2 regions of the Aquabacterium sp. G14 genome follow, and region 2 is predicted to be linked to the other one. Evidence: riboswitches for the same ligand, from Rfam matches in the RefSeq annotation. Region 2 holds a riboswitch; the other holds the start of a gene.
The links. A riboswitch is a leader RNA that binds a small molecule or an ion and turns the genes downstream of it on or off. The one in region 2 is predicted to bind thiamine pyrophosphate.

Region 1 (9,818 bases), on a different contig from region 2:
AGGCGCTGGCGGATGATGCCGCTCACCTGCGGTCGCACATCCGCAGCCTGCACCGCCACCGTCCGCCCAGGCAACTCCGTGCTCAGCGACTGTGACTCGGCCTTCAGCACCAGCACGCCCACGGTGGCTGGCTCCTTCTGCCCAGGCTTCGCCTCATTGGCCTTGTCGCCGCAGGCCGTCAAGGTCAGCGTCGTCAACAGGGCAAGCCACAGCGCAGGGCGCGGCGTGGCGGTCAAGGGGCGGCGAGGGCGCGTGAGGGCGCCAAAAGCAGGAAACGGCATTGTGATTCAAGTTCTGGAACGGTTCTGCGGATTCTGACCGAGTCATGTGAACGAACCGTAAAGCAAACGCATGAACCCATACAGTGACAGAGTGGGGACAGAGGCGACTATCATGCTCTCATGAGAACCCGTGCCGCCGTTGTCGCCTTGTCGTTTCTGGCCTGCCTGAGCTCTGCTCAAGCGGAAACCGTGGGCTGTGTGACCACGGCCTGGAAGTTCTGGGGCGCCAATCACAAGGTCTGTGTCGAAGCCTTCGAAGACCCTAAGGTGCCCGGCGTCACCTGCCACGTCAGCCAGGCCCGCACGGGCGGCGTCAAAGGCACGCTGGGTCTGGCCGAGGACCCCAGCCAGTTCTCGCTGGCTTGCCGCCAAACCGGCCCCATCACGCTGCCGGCCAAGCTGCCTGACGACGAAACCGTCTTCAGCGAAGACACCTCCATCCTGTTCAAAGAGACCCGCGTCGTGCGCATGTGGGATGCCAAGCACCGCACGCTGGTCTACCTCGGCATCAGCCGCAAGCTGATCGACGGCGCCCCGGCCAACAGCATCTCCACCGTGCCCGTGATGCCGTGGCGCTGAACCCTGCATCGATGAAACAAGATTCCGCCCCGCTGCTCGCCTGGCACTACACGCTCGGCATCCATTTGCTGCGCATCCTTGAAAACGGCTACATCCTGCCGCACGACCAGCCCGACACACCGGCCGTCGAATGTCCGCTCGCTTGGTTCTCTTTGAACCAGCGTTACGACCCTTCGGCGGCCAAGCGCCTGGAGGTCAACGGCGTGCGCCAGCCCCCGACACTGCCCGTCATGCACCAGTTCGGTAACGGCGTGTACCGCCTGGGCGTGCCGCCCCGCAGCCTCTTGAGCGGCGAAACCTTGCGCAAGCAGGCCCGCATCAGCAAGGGCCGCTGGCAGGCCCTGGCGCAACAAGCCCAGGCCTGCGGATCTGCCATCTCCGAGTGGTACGGCAGCATCGACCCCGTGCCGGCCTCCGACTGCACCATCGAGGTCTGGCAAGCGGACGGCACTTGGTCCCGCGTGGCCTCGCCGCAGCGCTGACCCGGAGAGCCCCCATGCGCACGCGCTGCTCACGCCTTTTGCTGACTCTGGCGCTGGTCGCTACCCTGGCGGCCTGTGGCCACACCCCCGCACCACTGTCCGCGGCGGGCACCCCTGCGCCTGTTCGCAACGTCATCTTCATGATGAGCGACGGCACGCCCAACGAAGCCTGGGCCCTCACGCGCTGGGTCAAGGGCAAGCGCCTGGCCTCTGACGACATCCTGACCGGTGCTGTGCAGACCTACGGGGCCGATTCCATCATCACCGATTCCGCTCCGGGCGGCACGGCCTTTGCCACCGGCCACAAAGGCACCGACAAAGGCATTGCCGTCTCCCCTTGGCGGGTGACCATCGCCGGCGTGAACGCCAACCCGGCCGAGGCCTATGCGCCTGTGCCCACCGTGCTCGAAGGGGCGCGTCTCACCGGGCGTGCCACCGGCCTCGTCGCTACCGCCAACATCCAGCACGCCTCACCGGCCGCCTTCAGCGCGCACAGCCACGACCGCGGTCGCTATGCCGACATCGGCGAGCAGCAGGTTTATCAGCACATTGACGTCGTTCTGGCGGGCGGCGAGCAGTACCTGCTGCCCATGGCCGATGGCCGCGGCGTGCGCCAGGACAACGAAGACCTCGTGCGCGTGCTGCAAGCAAAGGGCTACGACTACGTCCGCAACCGTGCACAGATGGCGGCAGCCACCGGCGCCAAGCTGTTCGGTATGTTCGCTGCCGATGACATGGTCTACGACCTCGATCGCGCCGAGTTCGCGCCCGATCAGCCCTCGTTGGCCGAGATGACCCGCAAGGCCATCGAGGTGCTCTCGCGCAGCGACAAGGGGCGGCGTCATGGCTTTTTCCTGTTTGTGGAAGGCTCCAAGGTCGACTGGGCCGCGCACGCCAATGACCCCTCAGGGGTGGTCAGCGATCTGGGCGCCTACGATGAGGCCGTGAAAGTGGCGCTGGACTTCGCGCGCGCCGATGGCCAGACCCTCGTCATCAGCACGTCTGACCACGGCAACGGCGGCCTGACCATCGGCCGTCGAGAGGCCACGAAGTACGCCACCACCGACGACGACAGCCTGGTCACACCGCTGCGGCGCGCCCAACTCACGGGGGAGGGCCTCGCGCGGCTCATGGCCCAGGACAAGTCCGAGGCGCACATCCGCAACGTGCTGGCACGCCACTGGGGCATTGAGGACCTGAGCGCGCAAGAAGTGCAGAGCATCCAGAACGCGCCGCCGCAATCTTGGCTGCAGTACGTGTTGGGCCCGATGATCTCGTCGCGTGCAGGGCTTGGTTGGACCACCAACGGCCACACCGGAGGCGACCCCTTTCTGTACAGCTACGGTCCTGGGCGCATCAGTGGGCTGTGGGAGAACACCGATCTGGCTCACCACATGGCCAACGCCATGGGCTTCGATCTGATGACGCTGCGCGACCGCCTGTTCGTCGAGGCCATGCCAGCCTTGACCGCCCTGGGCTTGCAGGCCGAGCTGGATCGCAGCCAGGCCGCCAATCCGGTTCTGCGGGTGCGCAACAACCTCGGCGGCGAGGTGCGCCTCCCCATCCACAAGAACGAGCTGGTGGTGCCTGATCGCACCCACGAACTCGAAGGCGTGGTGGTGCTGGCCGAGCCGACCGGCAAGGTCTACGTGCCCCGTCAGGCCATCACACTGATCCGCGCCAGCCTGCTGCCCTGAGCACGCATCCATGGGCCCATGGGGCCGTGGCCAAGCGTGGGTTAACCCTACACAAGACGCGGCCAGGTGTGCATACTGCACACATGCACCCGATTTCCTCCAAGCACGCTCTCTGGGGGCTGGCGATGTATGGCGCCATGACCCTGGCGCCCGCCTGGGCGCTCGAAGCCCCGCCGAAGTCCGCTGAGGCCTTGCGTGAGCTGGCCATCGCCTACGAGCACGGTGAGAGCGTGGCGCGCAACCCCGAGCAGGCACGCCAGCTGTACTGCGAGAGCGCCCGCCTGGGCGATGCCCAAGCCCAGTACAACCTGGGCTGGATGCATGCCAACGGTCGCGGCGGCCCGCGCGACGACGTGGCCGCGGCCTACTTCTTCCAGGCCGCCGCTGAGCAGGGCCTGCCGCAGGCACAACGCATGTTGACGGTGGTGGGTGGCCCGACCAAGGAGGTGCCTGAATGCCTGCGCTCCGCACCCGTCAATGACGATGGCGCTCAGGCAGGCGTTCCCGGCATCAACTACGAGGCCATCGCCCCCCGGCACATCCTCAAGCTGGTCCAGAAACTGGCGCCACGCTATCAGGTGGACACGCAACTGGCCCTGGCCATCATGGCGGCCGAGTCGAACTTCAACACGCAGGCCCTGTCTCCCAAGAATGCCCAGGGGCTCATGCAACTCATTCCCGAAACCAGCGAGCGTTTCAACGTCCGCAACCCCTTTGACCCTGCCCAGAACATCCGTGGCGGTCTCACCTATCTGCGCTGGCTGCTGGCCTACTTTCAAGGCGACGTGGCCTTGGTCGCTGCAGCCTACAACGCTGGGGAGGGCAAGGTCGAACGCTACAAAGGCATCCCCCCGTACCAGGAAACGCGCAGGTACGTGAAGCGCATCCTGCACGCCGTGGGCAGCACATTCCACCCCTTTGACCACAAGATCACGCGCCCCTCGGCGGTCATCGTGAGCCCTCCCAGCCGTTGAAGCGGCAAGCAGCCACGTCAGGATGGCGCGAGCTCTTTCGGAAGGAGGCCAGCTGCCTCATTTCGCAGCAAACACAGGGTCTACCCAGGGCGGGGTCGCCTTGCCCAAGGCTTGCCAACAAGCTTATCCACAGGAAGCGGGGATAAGTGCTCGCGTCAGCTTGCCCGAGGCCTGTGTGTCGCTCCGTCTTGTGCCGAAATGTGCGATCTTGAGGGCCATGCGCTCTGCGGCTCGCCAGAGAGCGCGCAAAGAAAAAGGCCCGCAAACATGTGCTTGCGGGCCTTGTTTTTGGCTCCCCGACCTGGGCTCGAACCAGGGACCTACGGATTAACAGTCCGGCGCTCTACCGACTGAGCTATCGGGGATCAAACGATGTCAGGCTTTGCATATCGGCGCGCAAAGCCGTCTTGAATTTTTGGCTCCCCGACCTGGGCTCGAACCAGGGACCTACGGATTAACAGTCCGGCGCTCTACCGACTGAGCTATCGGGGATCAGGTTGATGTCTGCGTTGCGTCAATCAACCGAGAACGAAACTATAGCATGTTTTGTCTCGCCACTTCAATCTGTTGTCGTTTCCCATCAACGGTCTGCCAATCAGAAATCGATCTGAGCCGATGCGCTGACGGTGCGCGCTTGCAAGGGGAGCAGATAAATGTGATCGAAACTGTTGGGGGCTTCACGCCACGCACGCTTGTCAAACAGATTCTGAACTGCCAGACGCCAAGTGATGGTCTGACCTTGCCAACCTTGCGTTGCGCGAAGGCTCAGATCCGTGCGAGTCCACGCAGGCGTGCGTGTGGTGTTGGCCACATCCACCCAACGACGACCTTCGTGCACGATGTCAGCTTGTGCGGTCAAAGCCAAAGGCCCCTTGAACGTGTAGGCGCCGGACAGTTTGATCAAGCGGTCCGGTACATTGGTTGGCGCCAGATTGGCCGCGTACATGCTGTCCTTGCGCTTGGCATCCAACAGCATGACGCTGCTTGCCCAAGCCCAGGGGCCTTGACGCCCCTGCCAGGACGCTTCCAAGCCCAGGTGCTGGGAGCGTCCGTCCATCACGTAAACATCTGTGGGGGTTGTCGCGCCTTCGGGCTTGCTGATGCGGAATGCCGCCAGGCTCCAGTTGTGCACGCCATGCTCACCCTGCGTTTGCCCCTTCACGCCAATCTCCGTCTGGCGGCTCTTGAACAAGGGCAGGGGGGCGCCGGCGTTTGCAGTCTTGCGCGGGGCGTACATCAACTCAATGCCCTCGCCCCAACTCACGTAGGCCTGTGTTTGCGGAGCGATGGTGTAGCCCAGTGCAGCCCATGGGGTGTTGGCGGTCTTGTGGAGCACAGGCGTCACAAAGCTGTAGTCGGCACGAATGGCTTGTCGGCGGATCTGACTGTGCCGCAGCCCCACCCAGGCACGCCAGTCACCCCACTGCATTGCGTCACGCAACGTCACTTCGGAACTGCGCTCATGCCGGTCGGTGTTGGGATACTGTAGCGAAGGGTCAGCAGGCAGATCAGGGAAGTTGCCGGTGATGTTGCCCGTCCCGACTGGCGGATAGTTGAACGATGCCATGTGCAGGTCACTGAAGTGAACACTGCGCAGGAAGGACACGCCGACATCGTGCTTCACTGGCCCGGTTTCGACCTTGCCTTCCAACTGCGCCAGCAAGGCGCGGGTGGTCCGGCTTTCATCATCTGAGCGGAAGTCATACACGTCGAAGGTGCCGTCGGCGCAGTAACGGTCGTACACGCCCTCCGCATCGCAACCTGAGGGAAAGGCCGCCCGGTCGTTCGATTTCAGATACTGAGCGCCATAGCTGATGGTGCTGCGCCAGCCTTGTCCCCAGTCACTTTTCAGCCGAACAGACCCCGTCGTGCCGCGGAACTGGCTTGCTTGCGTCCAGGGCTGGTTGTTGAGGTTGATGCCTGGATCGATGGCACTGGCCGAGGGCAACACGGAACCCAACATGCTGAAACCCGGGATGCTGGGCTGACTGGTGTAGCTGTGCTCCAACTCTGCTTCCAGGATCTGCCCAGGCTTGAGCACATGGTCGACGGCGATTGCAGCGAGACGCCGATGACCTTCGCTGGCGTCCACCGGACTGTTCAGGCGCTCAATGGCCGCATTCACGCGCACGCCCCATTGGCGTTGCTCGCCGAAGCGGTCACCTATGTCCACGGCGCCGAGGACGCTGCCAGAACTGTCCAGTGAGAATGTTGCGGTCCGGGTGCGTCCTTCGGGGCGCTTGACCAGCAGATTGACCATGCCCCCTGGTGAACTGACGCCAGCCTGGATGCCGCTGGTGCCCTTGAACACCTCCAGCCCCGACTTGTTGTCCAGACCGATTCGCGTTTCAGCGCTGATGGGCAGGCCTTCGCGTCGGTAGTTGTAAGCGTTGTCCAGTGTGAATCCACGCACGGTCAGCGTGTCGATGTAGCCCACAGTGTTGTAGCCATCGCTCACACTCGCATCCAGCTTGGTCAAGTCGGCCAGCCGCGTCACCTGCGCATCCTTCAGCATTTCTTCACTGAAGGTTTGGGCTTGCACGGGTTGCTGCCACGCTGGGCCGTCGCCCAGTCCGGCAATGCTGGCCTTGGCCTGGCGTTTGGCCGAAGCGCTCACGCCCACGGAGGGCAGGGTGGATGCCTCATCGTTGGCGCTTTGCGCCTGGGCACTCAGGCTGACGCACAGCCAGCAGGCCGCCGCGGCCAATGGTGTCAGGGCCAGACGGCGATGAGTGAAGGGGGAAGAAAAACGACGCATTCTGTACAGCTCCGCGGCAAAGACAGATGAGGCGTCTCGGTGGGGCTGCAGCGAGCGCAGACACACCTGTGCAGGCGTGTCTGGCTTCGGCTTGTGCTTCCCTACGCGAGGATGACCTCGTTCAGGTTCAAAGGGACTCTCTCAGCGTGTACCGATGTCCACATCGGCAACGCACCCCTAGCGAAGGTCGCATTCTATGCCCAGTCGGGCACTGTCCGGAAGTGCGGGCTCAATGTCCCTGCAGAACGCCCAGGCGTTGGTGCAACAGGGGGCTCGTCGTGGTGTACAGCAGGTGTTGCGGCGCCTCTGGGTTCAAGGCCGCGGCAGCCGCATGGGCGGCCAAGGTGGCTTCGTGGAAGCCACACAGTAGCAGGCGCTTTTTGCCGGGGTAGGTGTTGATGTCCCCCACGGCGTAAATGCCCGCCGTGCTGCTTTCAAAGGTCGCGGCGGATACGCTCACCTGCTTGCGATCCAGACTCATCCCCCACTGACTCACAGGCCCGAGCTTCGGGCTCATACCCTGGCGCACCAGCAGGTGATCGAACGTCAACTCTCGGGGGACACTGTCTGCGCCGAGCACGGTCACAGACCGGGCCCGGCCATCTTGCACGAGCGCATCGGTGGGCATGCCCACCACCAGCTTCAGCCGGCCCGATGTCAACAAGTGGCGGACCTGAGCATCCAACTCCGGCTCTGCTTGAAATTGGTCTCGTCGATGGAGCAGTGTCAATTCAGAGGGCTGCACGCTGTCAGGCAAGGCAGACAGGGATAGGGCCGCACCGAGCGCCTCATCTCCGCCCCCGGAAATCACCACATGCCGGCCGGCCAAAGCCCCAATCGTGGTGTCGTCCAAGTGGTAGTGGACGTTCTTCGCCCCTTCCAGCGCGGGCAGGTTGAGCGTGCGGGGGACGAACGCCCCAGCGCCCGCGGCCACGAACACCGAGCGAGCTCGCAACTGCAGCCCTTGGTCGGTGCGCACCACAAAGCACCCATCGCCTTCCACCTGCAACTCACTGACCAGATGCCCCAGGTGAACCTGTTCGCACTGGCCGGACGCCACATCCAGAGGCAAGAAAGGCCGCGCCTGTGTCAGGAGCAGCCGCGCCAATTCCCGGCCAGTGCACAGCGGCACGCCGGGAACGTCGTAAATGGGTTTGTCGGGGTACAGCGCCACGCACTGGCCACCGACTTCAGGCAGCACGTCGATGAGGTGGGACTTCAAGCCCAGCAGGCCCAACTGGAAGACCTGAAACAGGCCCACCGGTCCGGCCCCGATGACCACGGCATCGGTGTCCACCCTCGACGGCATGTTCACCGCTCCGCTCAGCGGATCAGATCGCCCAGCTTGCCCGTCTTGTCCTTCCACTCGTCGGCGTCGGGCAGGGGGTCTTTGCGTTTGGTGATGCTGGGCCAGGTCTTGGCCAGGTCGGCGTTGATCTGGATGAACTGCTGCTGGTTGCCCGGCACATCTTCCTCGGGGAGGATGGCGTTGGCAGGGCACTCGGGGATGCACACGGCGCAGTCAATGCACTCGTCGGGATCGATGACCAGGAAGTTGGGGCCTTCGCGGAAGCAGTCCACCGGGCACACGTCCACACAGTCCGTGTATTTGCATTTGATGCAGGCTTCGGTGACGACGTGGGTCATGTCAGGTCTCTTGTATCGGTTAAAGGTGAATATCGGATTTTACCGGGGCAAACACGCCCCACCTTGATCAGCCTTCGCCGCAAAGGGCGATATGGGTCAAGGGTTGTTCAGGAATTTCAGTGGCGCCAGCGCCAACGATCACCAAAGTGGGGCGTCCGGCGTGGATGGCGCTGGCCTCGTCCAGGGTGCCCACACGGTGCAGGGTGTGGCGCATATCGGGCCATCCCGCCCGCGACACGACGCTCACCAAGGTGTCGGCAGGCCAGCCGGCATCCAGCAAACCTTTGCCCAGAGGGCCCAGTTGACGCCCCGCCATGTAAAACACCTCGGTGTCGGCGCGTTGCCCTGGGCCCATGCCGCACTTCAGGTCACCCGTGCGGGTCATCGCGGTGGTGAAGCTGACGCTGCGGCCGGTGCCACGTCGGGTCAAAGGGCGCCGGGTGGCCGCGGCCGCTGCCAGCGCGGAGGTCACGCCCGGCACCACTTCGGTGCTGATCTGCGCGTCACGCAAGGCGCTCAACTCCTCTTCCAGGCGACCAAACAGGCTGGGGTCGCCCCCTTTGAGCCGCGCCACGATGGCATCGGCACCAAATTGGGCACCCACGGCGCGCGCATGTTCCACCAGCAGGTGGTTGATGCGGGTCTGGCCGTTGAAGTCGCTGCCTGGCTTGCCGGAAAAACCGCGCTTGCCGACGTCCACCCATTCGGCGTCGGGTGCCAGATCACGCAGTGTTGGGTCGGCCAGGGCGTCGAACAGCACCACCTTGGCCTGAGCCAACAAGCGGGCGCCACGCACGGTGATCAGGTCGGCTTCTCCAGGCCCGGCGCCGATGAAGACGACACGGGCGCAGGAGGACGAAGCAGGGGTCGAGCGAGTATCAGTCATGACGCCTTCTCCAGCAAGACCCGGGCCGCGCGATCAGGCAGCCTTGACCAGCAGCGCGCCGCTGGTGCGGTTGGTGGTTGGGTCCACCACGATCAGGGCACCGCCCACGCGGTTGTCCACGTAGGCTTCCACCGGCAGCGGTTGCTGCGTCTGGATTTGCACGGTGCCGATCTCGTTGACCGCCAACTCATGCGCATCCTGGTCGGCCAGGGTATGGATGTCCAGGCGGTTGTCGATCGCGGTGATGCGAGCTTGCACCCAGCGGTTGCCATGGCGCACCCAGTACTTGCGGCCGACCACGGCAGGTTCGGTGTCCAGCCAGGCCAGCGTAGCGCTGAACTCGGCGGTGGGCTTGATGCTGCCGGGGGTGTGGATCCAGTCGCCGCGCGAGATGTCGACCTGGCGGTCCAGCACGATGCCGGCCGACTGACCCGCTTCGCAGCGGTCCACGACCAGGGCCGAGTGGCGCACTTCGGCCACGATGGCGGTCTCGCCCGAGGGGAAGATCTGCACT
Region 2 (9,818 bases):
GGGCAATGTCGATGGTCAAGGGGCCCAGGGTGTAGAAGGGCGCCTCATGGCAGTGCTTGAGCTGCTCGTCCATGTTGGCCTGGATCAGGTGCATCGGCACATGGCCCGGGCCTTCGATCATGGTCTGCACGTCGTGCTGCCAGGCGATCTGGGTCAACTCGCCCAGCGTCTTCAGCTCGGCGAACTGCGCTTCGTCATTGGCATCGCTCAGCGAGCCGGGGCGCAGACCATCTCCCAGTGAGAAGGTCACGTCGTAGGCCTTCATGATCTCGCAGATTTCTTCAAAGTGCGTGAACAGGAAGTTCTCGCGGTGGTGGGCGATGCACCACTTCGCCAGGATCGATCCGCCCCGCGAGACGATACCCGTGCGCCGGCTGGCTGTCAGGTGGATGAAGGGCAGGCGCAGGCCTGCGTGGATGGTGAAATAGTCCACCCCCTGCTCGGCCTGCTCGACCAGCGTGTCGCGGAAGATGGCCCAGCTGAGGTCTTCGGCCACACCTCCCACCTTTTCCAGCGCCTGGTAGATGGGTACCGTACCGATCGGCACCGGGCTGTTGCGCACGATCCAGTCGCGCGTGGTGTGGATGTGCTTGCCGGTGGACAGGTCCATCACCGTGTCGGCGCCCCAGCGGATCGACCACACCAGCTTTTCCACTTCCTCTTCGATCGACGAGGTCACCGCCGAGTTGCCGATGTTGGCATTGACCTTCACCAGGAAGTTACGGCCAATGACCATCGGCTCCAGTTCGGTGTGGTTGATGTTGGCCGGGATCACGGCGCGGCCGCGTGCCACCTCGTCGCGCACGAACTCCGGTGTGATCTCGCGCGGGATCGTCGCGCCCATCGGGTTGCCGCGCAGACGGCTTTCGCGTTCGGCGTCCACGCCGTAGTGGCCTCGCCAGTCCTCCGCCTGGTCCAGGCGACGCTGGTTCTCACGCAGGGCGACGAACTCCATCTCGGGCGTCACGATGCCGCGGCGGGCGTAGTGCATCTGCGTGACGTTGGCACCCGCCTTCGCCCTGCGTGGCGTGCGTTGCAAGCCTGCCGTGGCCGCGCGCAAGGCGGCCATGTGTGCGTCGTGACGCTCGCCGGGTTGGAGGCCATCGTCTCGTGCCTGTACGTCGCGACCCGCATAAGTCTGCGTGTCGTCGCGGGCGACCACGGCGGCCTCACGCACGCGAGGCAAGCCACGGGTCACGTCGATGTCGACAGCCGGGTCGGTGTAGGGGCCGGAGCTGTCATACAGGCTCACGCATTCCCCGTTGCTCAGGCTGACCTCACGCATTGGCACGCGCACACCGGCATGGTGCCCGGTCACGTACACCTTGCGCGACGCGGGCAGGGGCGCACGCGTCAGGCGGGTCAATTCGGCCAGCGCCTGCTGGGCTACGATCGGATCGGGGGCATTCATGGGCATCTCTCCTGGGCAGCAAGTGGGCAACACAAGCTCCGAGGGACGCCGCAAGAGGCCGTCAACAGATGGGCGAGGGTGGGCAGCAGGGGCCTTGCCAGCGGCGGAATGCAGCGCGCTGGAAGGGCTGCATCCACCTTCGGCTCCGGGACGGGCTTCTGGCAGAGACGGCTCTTCTTTCGCCGGTATGAACCGGATCAAGTTCAGCGGGTTCGGCACGGTGCCGTCTCAGCGCCCACACACATCGCGTGTGCGGCGCACCCCGGAGCAGGTCGCAGTGTACGTCCTCGCGGCCGGCGCGCACAAGCCGGCGAAACCGATCGAGCGACCGTGGCGGGGTGAGGGACAGCAGCCCCACAAAGGCTGGCCGGCAGAACCTGTTCATGGGGGGTGTTTACCCCACGCGGAAGAGGGATGCTTCTCAAGCAGCACTTCCAGACCCATCCGCAGGTTGTTGATTCATAACGACTTTTTCTCGCCAAATTTGCGCTCAAATCACCTGTAAGTCTTTGATTTCATTGGAATTTTTTCGCTTCTGGACTGTTCGGAAGCTCCGGCATCGGGTAAAGTGGGATTTAGTGCAAATTCGTGGGGTTTTGTGTGAGTCTGGTCTTTCAGGGAGCATCAGCGCTGTCGCTGGACGCCAAGGGACGCTTGGCCGTCCCGGCGCGCCATCGCGACGCCCTGCAGGCCCTGTGCAATGGCCAGCTCACCCTCACCAAGCACCCCGAAGGCTGTCTGATGGTCTTTCCGCGCCCAGCGTGGGAGGTCTTTCGTGACAAGGTCGCTGCCTTGCCCATGTCTGCCTCGGGCTGGAAGCGCATCTTTCTGGGCAATGCCCAGGATGTGGACATCGATGGCGCCTCCCGTGTGCTGGTCGCCCCCGAACTGCGCACCGCTGCCGGCCTGAGCAAGGATGTGATGCTGCTGGGCATGGGCAGCCACTTCGAGTTGTGGGACGCGCAGCGCTATGCCGCGCACGAGGCCGAAGTCATGGCGCAAGCCATGCCCGACGTGCTGCAGGACTTCTCCTTCTGACGCGATGCAACAGGTCACTACACCTTGGCAGCATCGGACCGTTCTGCTGCACGAGGCAGTCGATGGTTTGTGGGATCCCGCCATCGGTCCGCACCCCCAGGGCGTCTACGTGGACGCCACCTTCGGGCGCGGCGGTCATTCGCGTCTGATCCTGTCGAAGCTGGGGTCTGAGGCTCGCTTGATCGCGCTCGACCGCGACCCCGAGGCCATTGCCCACGCCACGCAGGGGCCCGATGCCATCACCGACCCGCGCTTCCAGATCGTGCACGCGCCGTTCTCGTCGTGGGCCGAGGTCATCGCCGACCTGGGTCTGGGTCCGGTGCAGGGTTTGCTCATGGACATCGGCGTGTCGTCCCCCCAGATCGACAACCCTGAGCGTGGGTTCAGTTTCCGTTTCGATGCGCCGCTCGACATGCGCATGGACACCACTCAGGGCGAGAGCGCGGCCGATTTCCTGGCCCGGGCCTCGGTCGACGAACTGACGGAGGTGATTCGCACCTATGGAGAAGAACGGTTTGCTTGGCCCATTGCAAAGGCGCTTGTCGCTCGTCGCGATGAAGGCCAGCCTGTGCGCACCACAGGCGAGTTGTCCGCGGTCGTGGCTCGTACGGTCAAAACCCGTGAAGTCGGTCAAGACCCCGCCACCCGTACCTTCCAGGCTCTTCGGATTCACGTCAACCGCGAGCTCGGGGAGCTCGAAGACGCGCTGGCCTCTGCCCTGAAGATGCTGGCGCCGGGCGGACGTCTGTCCGTCATCAGCTTCCACTCTCTGGAAGACCGCATCGTCAAGACCTTCATTGCCAAGCACAGCAAGGACGAGGTCGATCGCCGCGTGCCGTTTGCGGCGCCCAAGCCCCTGATGCTGCGTGCCATCGGTCGCATCAAGCCCTCCGAGGCCGAGGTCAGTGGCAACCCGCGCTCGCGCTCGGCCGTGCTGCGTGTGGCCGAACGCACCGAGGTGCCTTGGTCGCCCGAGCCTGAAGTGGGCGGTGGGCGTGCGCCTCGCGGCAAGACCGGTGGAGCCAAGGGCGCGAAGGCCGGTGGACGAGGGGGGCGTCGATGACCCAGCGTCTCAACATCGCCCTCGTCGTGGCCTTGCTGCTGAGCAGTTTCTGGCTCATTGGCAGCAGCCATGAATCGCGTCGCCTGTTCGTGGCGCTGGAGAAGGCGCGTGCCCAGGCCAGCGAGTTGCAGATCGAATTCGAGCGCCTGCAGGTTGACAAGCGCGCTCAGGCCACCCCCTTGCGTGTCGAAAAGCTCGCGCGCGACAAGCTCAAGATGTTCGACAACTCACCGGCACGCACCCACTATGTGGCGCTGTCCGAGTCGGGCAAGGTCTTGTCGTCCTCGCCTGCCAAGGTGCAGGAGGTGGCCCCATGAGCCGCCTGTCCGAGCTCTGGCGTCGCCTGTTCCACCGCCCGCGCAAGCAGGGGCCGGCGGCCATGCCCACCATGCGCTACGCCACCAGCCCGCTGCTGGCCTCGCGCACCCCCGTGTGGCGCGTGAAGTTCCTCATTGGTGGCATTGGCCTGGGCTTCGCCGTGCTGATCGGGCGCGCCGCCTGGATCCAGATCATCCACAACGACTTCTTTCAGCAGCAGGGCGCCAACCGCTACGAGCGTCGCATCGAGCTGCAGGCCAACCGCGGGCGCATCCTCGACCGCAATGGCGAGCTGCTGGCGTCCAGTGTGCCCTCGCCCTCGCTGTGGGCCATCCCCAAGGACCTCAAGGCCACGCCCGAACAGGTTCGTGAGCTGGCCCGTCTGCTGAACATGCCGCAGGCTGACCTGCAAAAGCGCCTGAAGTCCAACCCCAACTTTGTCTGGCTGCGCCGCAAGGTGGACGACGAGGTCGCGCAGTCGGTGGCCGCGCTCAAGATCAAGGGCGTGTACGAGCTGCGCGAGTGGAAGCGCCAGTACCCTGAAGGCGAGGCCGCGGCCCATGTGGTCGGCTTCACCAACATCGAAGACGAGGGCCAGGAAGGCATCGAGCTGGCCTACCAGAACCAGCTGGCCGGCCGCGATGGCTCGCGCCACGTGATCAAGGACCGCCTGGGCCGTGCGGTGGAGTCGGTGGGCGAGCTGGTGCCGGCCGAAGACGGCCAGGCGGTGCAGCTCTCGCTGGACGCGAAGATCCAGTTTTACGCCTACCAGAGCATCCGCGATGCCGTGAAATTGCACAAGGCCAAGGCTGGCAGTGTGGTCGTGCTCGACGCCGTGCGTGGCGAGGTGCTGGCGCTGGCCAACGTGCCCAGCTACACCCCGGAAGACCGCCGCAACCTGACGGGGGCGCAGTTGCGCAACCGCGCGCTGACCGACACCTTCGAGCCCGGCTCGACCATGAAACCCATCACGGTCGCGCTGGCCCTGGAGACCCGGCGTGTGCGGCCGACCACCGTGCTGGAAACGGCCTCGGGGCGCTTCACCATCGACGGTTCGACCATCTCGGACACCCACCCGAAGGGCGATCTCACGGTGGCCCAGGTCATCCAGAAGTCCAGCAATGTCGGCACGGCCAAGATGGCCTTGATGATGCAGCCGCGGGAGATGTGGGAGATGTTCTCCGCCGTGGGCTTGGGCAAGAAGCCCCAACTGGGCTTCCCCGGCGCGGTCACCGGCCGCTTGCGTCCGTACAAATCGTGGCGGCGCATCGAGCAGGTCACGATGAGCTACGGGTACGGTCTCTCCTCCAGCCTGTTCCAGATTGCGCAGGCGTACACGATCTTTGCCTCCGATGGCGAGTTGATCCCCATGACCATGATCAAACGGGATCAAGGGGAGGGGGAGCGGCCGCCGCTCACTGCCGAGGGCGATGGCCCTCGTCCCACGCTTGCCTTCAAGACCGCTTTCCGACCGGAGGCGGTCGCGTCACATCCGGCCCCTGGCCACGACGCCGATCTCGTGCCCGTGCGGGGCACCCGCGTGATCTCGCCCGAAACGGCGCGTGCGGTGCGCGAGATGTTGCAGTTGTCCACCGGCCCTGGCGGCACGGCACCGAAAGCCCAGACCCTCGGTTACAGCGTGGGCGGCAAGACGGGCACAGCGCACAAGCAGGAAGGTCGCGGCTATGCCAGCAACAAGTATCGCTCGTGGTTCGTGGGCATTGCCCCCATCAGCCAGCCGCGCATTGTCGTGGCGGTGATGGTGGACGAGCCCAGCAATGGCATGTACTACGGTGGCCTGGTGGCCGCCCCGGTGTTCAGTCAGGTCGTTCAGCAGACGCTCAAGCGTCTGAACGTCTTGCCCGACATCGAGGTGCAGTCCCAGATCATCTCGAATGAGCCCGGCGAAGTGGAGAGTTTCTGATGAGCCAACCGCTTCTTCATTTGTCTGACACGGCCGAGGCTCTGGCCTGGTTGCGCGCCCAGGGTGTGAGCACCTTGACCGTCGACAGCCGTCAGATCGCCGCAGGCGCCGACGTCGGTGTGGGCTTCATCGCCTGGCCCGGTGCGGCCCGGGATGGCCGTGCATTTGTGGCGCAGGCCCTGAGCCAGGGGGCCCGCGCCTGCCTGGTCGAGGCCGAGGGTGTGGAGGCTTTCGGGTTTGACGACACCCGCGTGGCCGCCGTTTCTGGCCTCAAGGCCCGCAGCGCCGAGATCGCCCACGGCTTCTACGGTGAGCCCAGTGCAAGCCTGCAGGTGGTGGCCGTGACCGGTACCAATGGCAAGACCTCGACATCGTGGTGGACGGCCCAGGCGCTGTCGGCCGTGGGCCTGCCGTGCGGCGTGGTCGGTACGCTGGGCGTGGGCGAGGTGGGCGCCGTGGTGCACACCGGCCTGACCACCCCGGACCCGATCACCTTGCACGCCACCTTCCGCCGCTTTGTCGATCAGGGTCTCAAGGCTGCGGCCATCGAGGCTTCGTCGATCGGCATCGAGGAGTTGCGCCTCCATGCCACCCACATCGCGGTGGCCCAGTTCACCAACTTCACGCAAGACCACCTCGACTACCACGAGAGCATGGAAGCCTACTGGCTGGCCAAGCGCGCGCTGTTCGACTGGCCTGGCCTGAGGGCGGCGGTCATCAACCAGGATGACCCGATGGGGCAGGGCCTGGCCGATCACGCACGCGGCCGCCACCTCGATGTCTGGACCTATGGCTTGCAAGGGCCGGTGCGCCTGGAGGCTCAGGATCTGAGCTATGAGGTCCAAGGTGTGCGCTTCACCGTGGTCGAGCGTTCGCCCTCCTTGCATGACATCGTGGCCCGCGCTGTGGTGCACGCCCCCGTGATTGGCAGCTTCAATGTGTCCAATCTCTTGGCCGTGCTGGGTGCCTTGCGCGCCCAGGGTGTGTCCCTGGCTGATGCCGCTCAGGCCTGCAGCGGCCTGCAGCCCGTGCCAGGCCGCATGCAACTGGTGCCCGCGCAAGCTCGGCAGCCCTTGGTGCTGGTGGACTACGCCCACACGCCCGATGCCTTGCTGAAGGCCTTGAACGCCTTGCGGCCGGTGGCCGAAGCCCGCGGTGGCAAGCTGTGGTGCGTGTTCGGCTGCGGCGGCGACCGCGACCCGATCAAGCGTCCGATGATGGGGGCTGTGGCCGAGCAGTACGCCGACCAGGTCGTGCTGACCAGCGACAACCCGCGCAGCGAATCCCCGGCCTTCATCCTGTCTCAGATCCTGGCGGGGGTGGCCGGCCGTGACCGCGTGGACGTGATCGATGACCGCCGCGAGGCGATCCGCTACGCCCTGAGCGAAGCCGCCGCCGCTGACGTGGTGCTGCTGGCCGGCAAGGGCCATGAGGCCACGCAGGAAGTGGCCGGTGTCAAAACCCCTTTCAGTGATGTGGACGAGGCCGTGGCCGCCCTGATGCAGCGAGGTGCCGCATGAGCGCACCGATGATGAACCTGGGCCTGGCCCAAAGCTTGTTGCCCGATGCCGTGCTGACAGGCGATCCGGCCACGCCGATCATCCGCGTGCACACCGATACGCGCACCCTGCAAGCCGGCGACCTGTTCGTGGCCCTGCGTGGTGAGCGCTATGACGCGCATGACTTTCTGCCCCAGGTGGCGCAGTCCGGCGCGGCCGCGGTGATGGGCCAGCGCGGTGTGGCCGAGTGCGGTCTGCCCGGCCTGACCGTGAGCGACTCGCGCGCCGCCTTGGGCTGGCTGGCCGCTGGCTGGCGTGCCCGCTTCGAGATGCCGCTGATCGGGGTCACCGGCAGCAATGGCAAGACCACGGTCACGCAGATGATCGCGGCCGTTTTGCGCACCTGGATGGCCTCGCAAGGCGATGCCGACGCGGCCCTGGCCACGGCGGGCAATTTCAACAACGACATTGGCGTGCCCTTGACCCTGCTGCGCTTGCGCGAGGGCGTGCACCGATGTGCCGTGGTCGAGTTGGGCATGAACCACCCCGGTGAAATCGCACAGCTGGCCGCCTTGGCCGCACCGACGGTGGGTCTGGTCAACAACGCCCAGCGCGAGCACCAGGAGTTCATGCACACGGTCGAAGCCGTGGCGCGTGAGAACGGTGCCGTGCTGCAGTCCCTGTCGCGTGATGGCGTGGCGGTCTTTCCAGCCGACGACGCTTACACCCCAGTGTGGCGTGAACTGGCCCAAGGCCACCGTGTCATCGACTTCGCCACCGACGGCGAGGCCGCGGTCACGCTGGGCTCGGCCGAGTGGGTGGCCGAGCCCACGCCCCATTGGCAGCTGTGCGTGCACACCCCCATGGGTGAGGCCGCGTTCAGCCTGCACATGGCTGGTCAACACAATGTGCGCAACGCCCTGGCGGCCACCGCGGCTGCGCTGGGTGCGGGCGTGCCACTGGCACTGATTGCCCAAGGCCTGCAGGCCTTCGAGCCTGTCAAGGGCCGGTCGCAGCTGCGTTCGCTCAGCCTGCACGCCCGTGCGATCACGCTGGTGGACGACAGCTACAACGCCAACCCCGACTCCGTGCGCGCCGCCATCGACATGCTGGCTGGCCTGCCGGGCCCGCACTGGCTGGTGCTGGGTGACATGGGCGAAGTGGGCTCACAAGGCCCGGCTTTCCATGCCGAGGTGGGGCAGTACGCCCGCGAGCGCGGCATCGAACACGTCTGGACGGCCGGAGAGCTGTGCGCCCACGCGGCGCAGGCCTATGGACCGTCTGCCCGTCATTTCCGCAGTGGTGCCGACATCGTCGCCGCCCTGCCCACGCCAGACCAGGCTCCCGTGGTGGGCTCGGTGCTGGTCAAAGGTTCTCGATTCATGAAGATGGAACAAGTTGTCGCCGCCCTGACTGGAGGTGCCCATGCTGCTTAATTTGGCCATGTGGCTGCAGGGCCTCAATCCCGAGTGGGGCTTCCTGCGTGTCTTCCAGTACCTGACCTTCCGCGCCACGATGGCCGCGGTCACGGCCCTGCTGATCGGGCTGGTGTTGGGGCCCTTCGTGATCCGCAAGCTCACCGAGCTCAAAGTCGGTCAGCCGATCCGTGAATACGGGATGCAGACCCACCTCGCCAAGCGAGGCACGCCCACCATGGGTGGGGCGCTGATCCTGCTGGCGATCGGCCTGTCGACGCTGCTGTGGTTCGACTGGGCCAACCGCTTCGTCTGGATCGTGATGATCGTGACGACCGGCTTTGGTGCCATCGGCTGGGTCGATGACTGGCGCAAGGTCGTGCTCAAGGACCCTGAGGGTATGCGCTCGCGCGAGAAGTACTTCTGGCAGTCGGTGATCGGCCTGTTTGCCGCCATCTACCTGGCCTTCAACGTGTCCGAGGTCAATGCACTGCGCGTGCTGGAACTGTTCGCCAACTGGGTGGCTTCGGGCTTCTCCAACGAGTTGCCCCCGAAGGCCGACCTGATCGTGCCCTTTTTCAAGACCATCAGCTACCCGCTGGGCGTGTGGGGCTTCATCGTGCTGACCTACATCGTCATCGTGGGCACCAGCAACGCCGTCAACCTGACCGATGGTCTCGACGGCCTGGCCATCATGCCGGTGGTCATGGTCTCGGGCGCGCTGGGCATCTTTGCCTACGTCACGGGCAACGCCGTGTTCGCCAAGTACCTGCAACTGCCACACATCCCTGGTGCGGGTGAGCTGCTGGTGTTCTGCGCGGCGCTGTCTGGCGCGGGGCTGGCCTTCTTGTGGTTCAACGCCTACCCGGCCCAGGTCTTCATGGGCGACGTCGGTGCGCTTGCCCTGGGCGGCGCCCTGGGCACCATCGCCGTCATCGTGCGTCAGGAAATCGTGCTGGCCTTCATGGGCGGCGTGTTCGTGGTCGAGGCCCTGTCCGTCATGGCCCAGGTCAGCTACTTCAAGTACACGAAGCGCAAGTACGGCGAAGGCCGCCGCATCCTGCTGATGGCGCCGCTGCACCACCACTTCGAAAAATCCGGCTGGAAAGAAACGCAGGTCGTGGTCCGCTTCTGGATCATCACGATGCTG

Region 1: it holds a riboswitch for thiamine pyrophosphate, as region 2 does, so the genes downstream of both, WIT60_RS05420 (TonB-dependent siderophore receptor) here and thiC (phosphomethylpyrimidine synthase ThiC) in region 2, are expected to answer to the same signal.

What each region holds. Positions count from the first base shown of each region.
Region 1 covers NZ_JBBEYB010000003.1:206,941-216,758, forward strand. Annotated here, with positions in the region: gene WIT60_RS05385 (efflux RND transporter periplasmic adaptor subunit) at 1-281, opposite strand, end outside; gene WIT60_RS05390 (CreA family protein) at 402-860, shown strand; gene WIT60_RS05395 (hypothetical protein) at 872-1,342, shown strand; gene WIT60_RS05400 (alkaline phosphatase) at 1,357-3,039, shown strand; gene WIT60_RS05405 (transglycosylase SLT domain-containing protein) at 3,123-4,013, shown strand; tRNA gene WIT60_RS05410 (tRNA-Asn) at 4,303-4,378, opposite strand; tRNA gene WIT60_RS05415 (tRNA-Asn) at 4,430-4,505, opposite strand; gene WIT60_RS05420 (TonB-dependent siderophore receptor) at 4,609-6,771, opposite strand; TPP riboswitch at 6,853-6,960, opposite strand; gene WIT60_RS05425 (NAD(P)/FAD-dependent oxidoreductase) at 7,001-8,080, opposite strand; gene fdxA (ferredoxin FdxA) at 8,095-8,418, opposite strand; gene cobA (uroporphyrinogen-III C-methyltransferase) at 8,486-9,304, opposite strand; gene WIT60_RS05440 (sulfate adenylyltransferase subunit 1) at 9,338-9,818, opposite strand, start outside.
Region 2 covers NZ_JBBEYB010000001.1:434,825-444,642, forward strand. Annotated here, with positions in the region: gene thiC (phosphomethylpyrimidine synthase ThiC) at 1-1,411, opposite strand, end outside; TPP riboswitch at 1,569-1,686, opposite strand; gene mraZ (division/cell wall cluster transcriptional repressor MraZ) at 2,018-2,449, shown strand; gene rsmH (16S rRNA (cytosine(1402)-N(4))-methyltransferase RsmH) at 2,454-3,512, shown strand; gene ftsL (cell division protein FtsL) at 3,509-3,829, shown strand; gene WIT60_RS01980 (peptidoglycan D,D-transpeptidase FtsI family protein) at 3,892-5,754, shown strand; gene WIT60_RS01985 (UDP-N-acetylmuramoyl-L-alanyl-D-glutamate--2,6-diaminopimelate ligase) at 5,754-7,274, shown strand; gene WIT60_RS01990 (UDP-N-acetylmuramoyl-tripeptide--D-alanyl-D-alanine ligase) at 7,271-8,689, shown strand; gene mraY (phospho-N-acetylmuramoyl-pentapeptide-transferase) at 8,679-9,818, shown strand, end outside.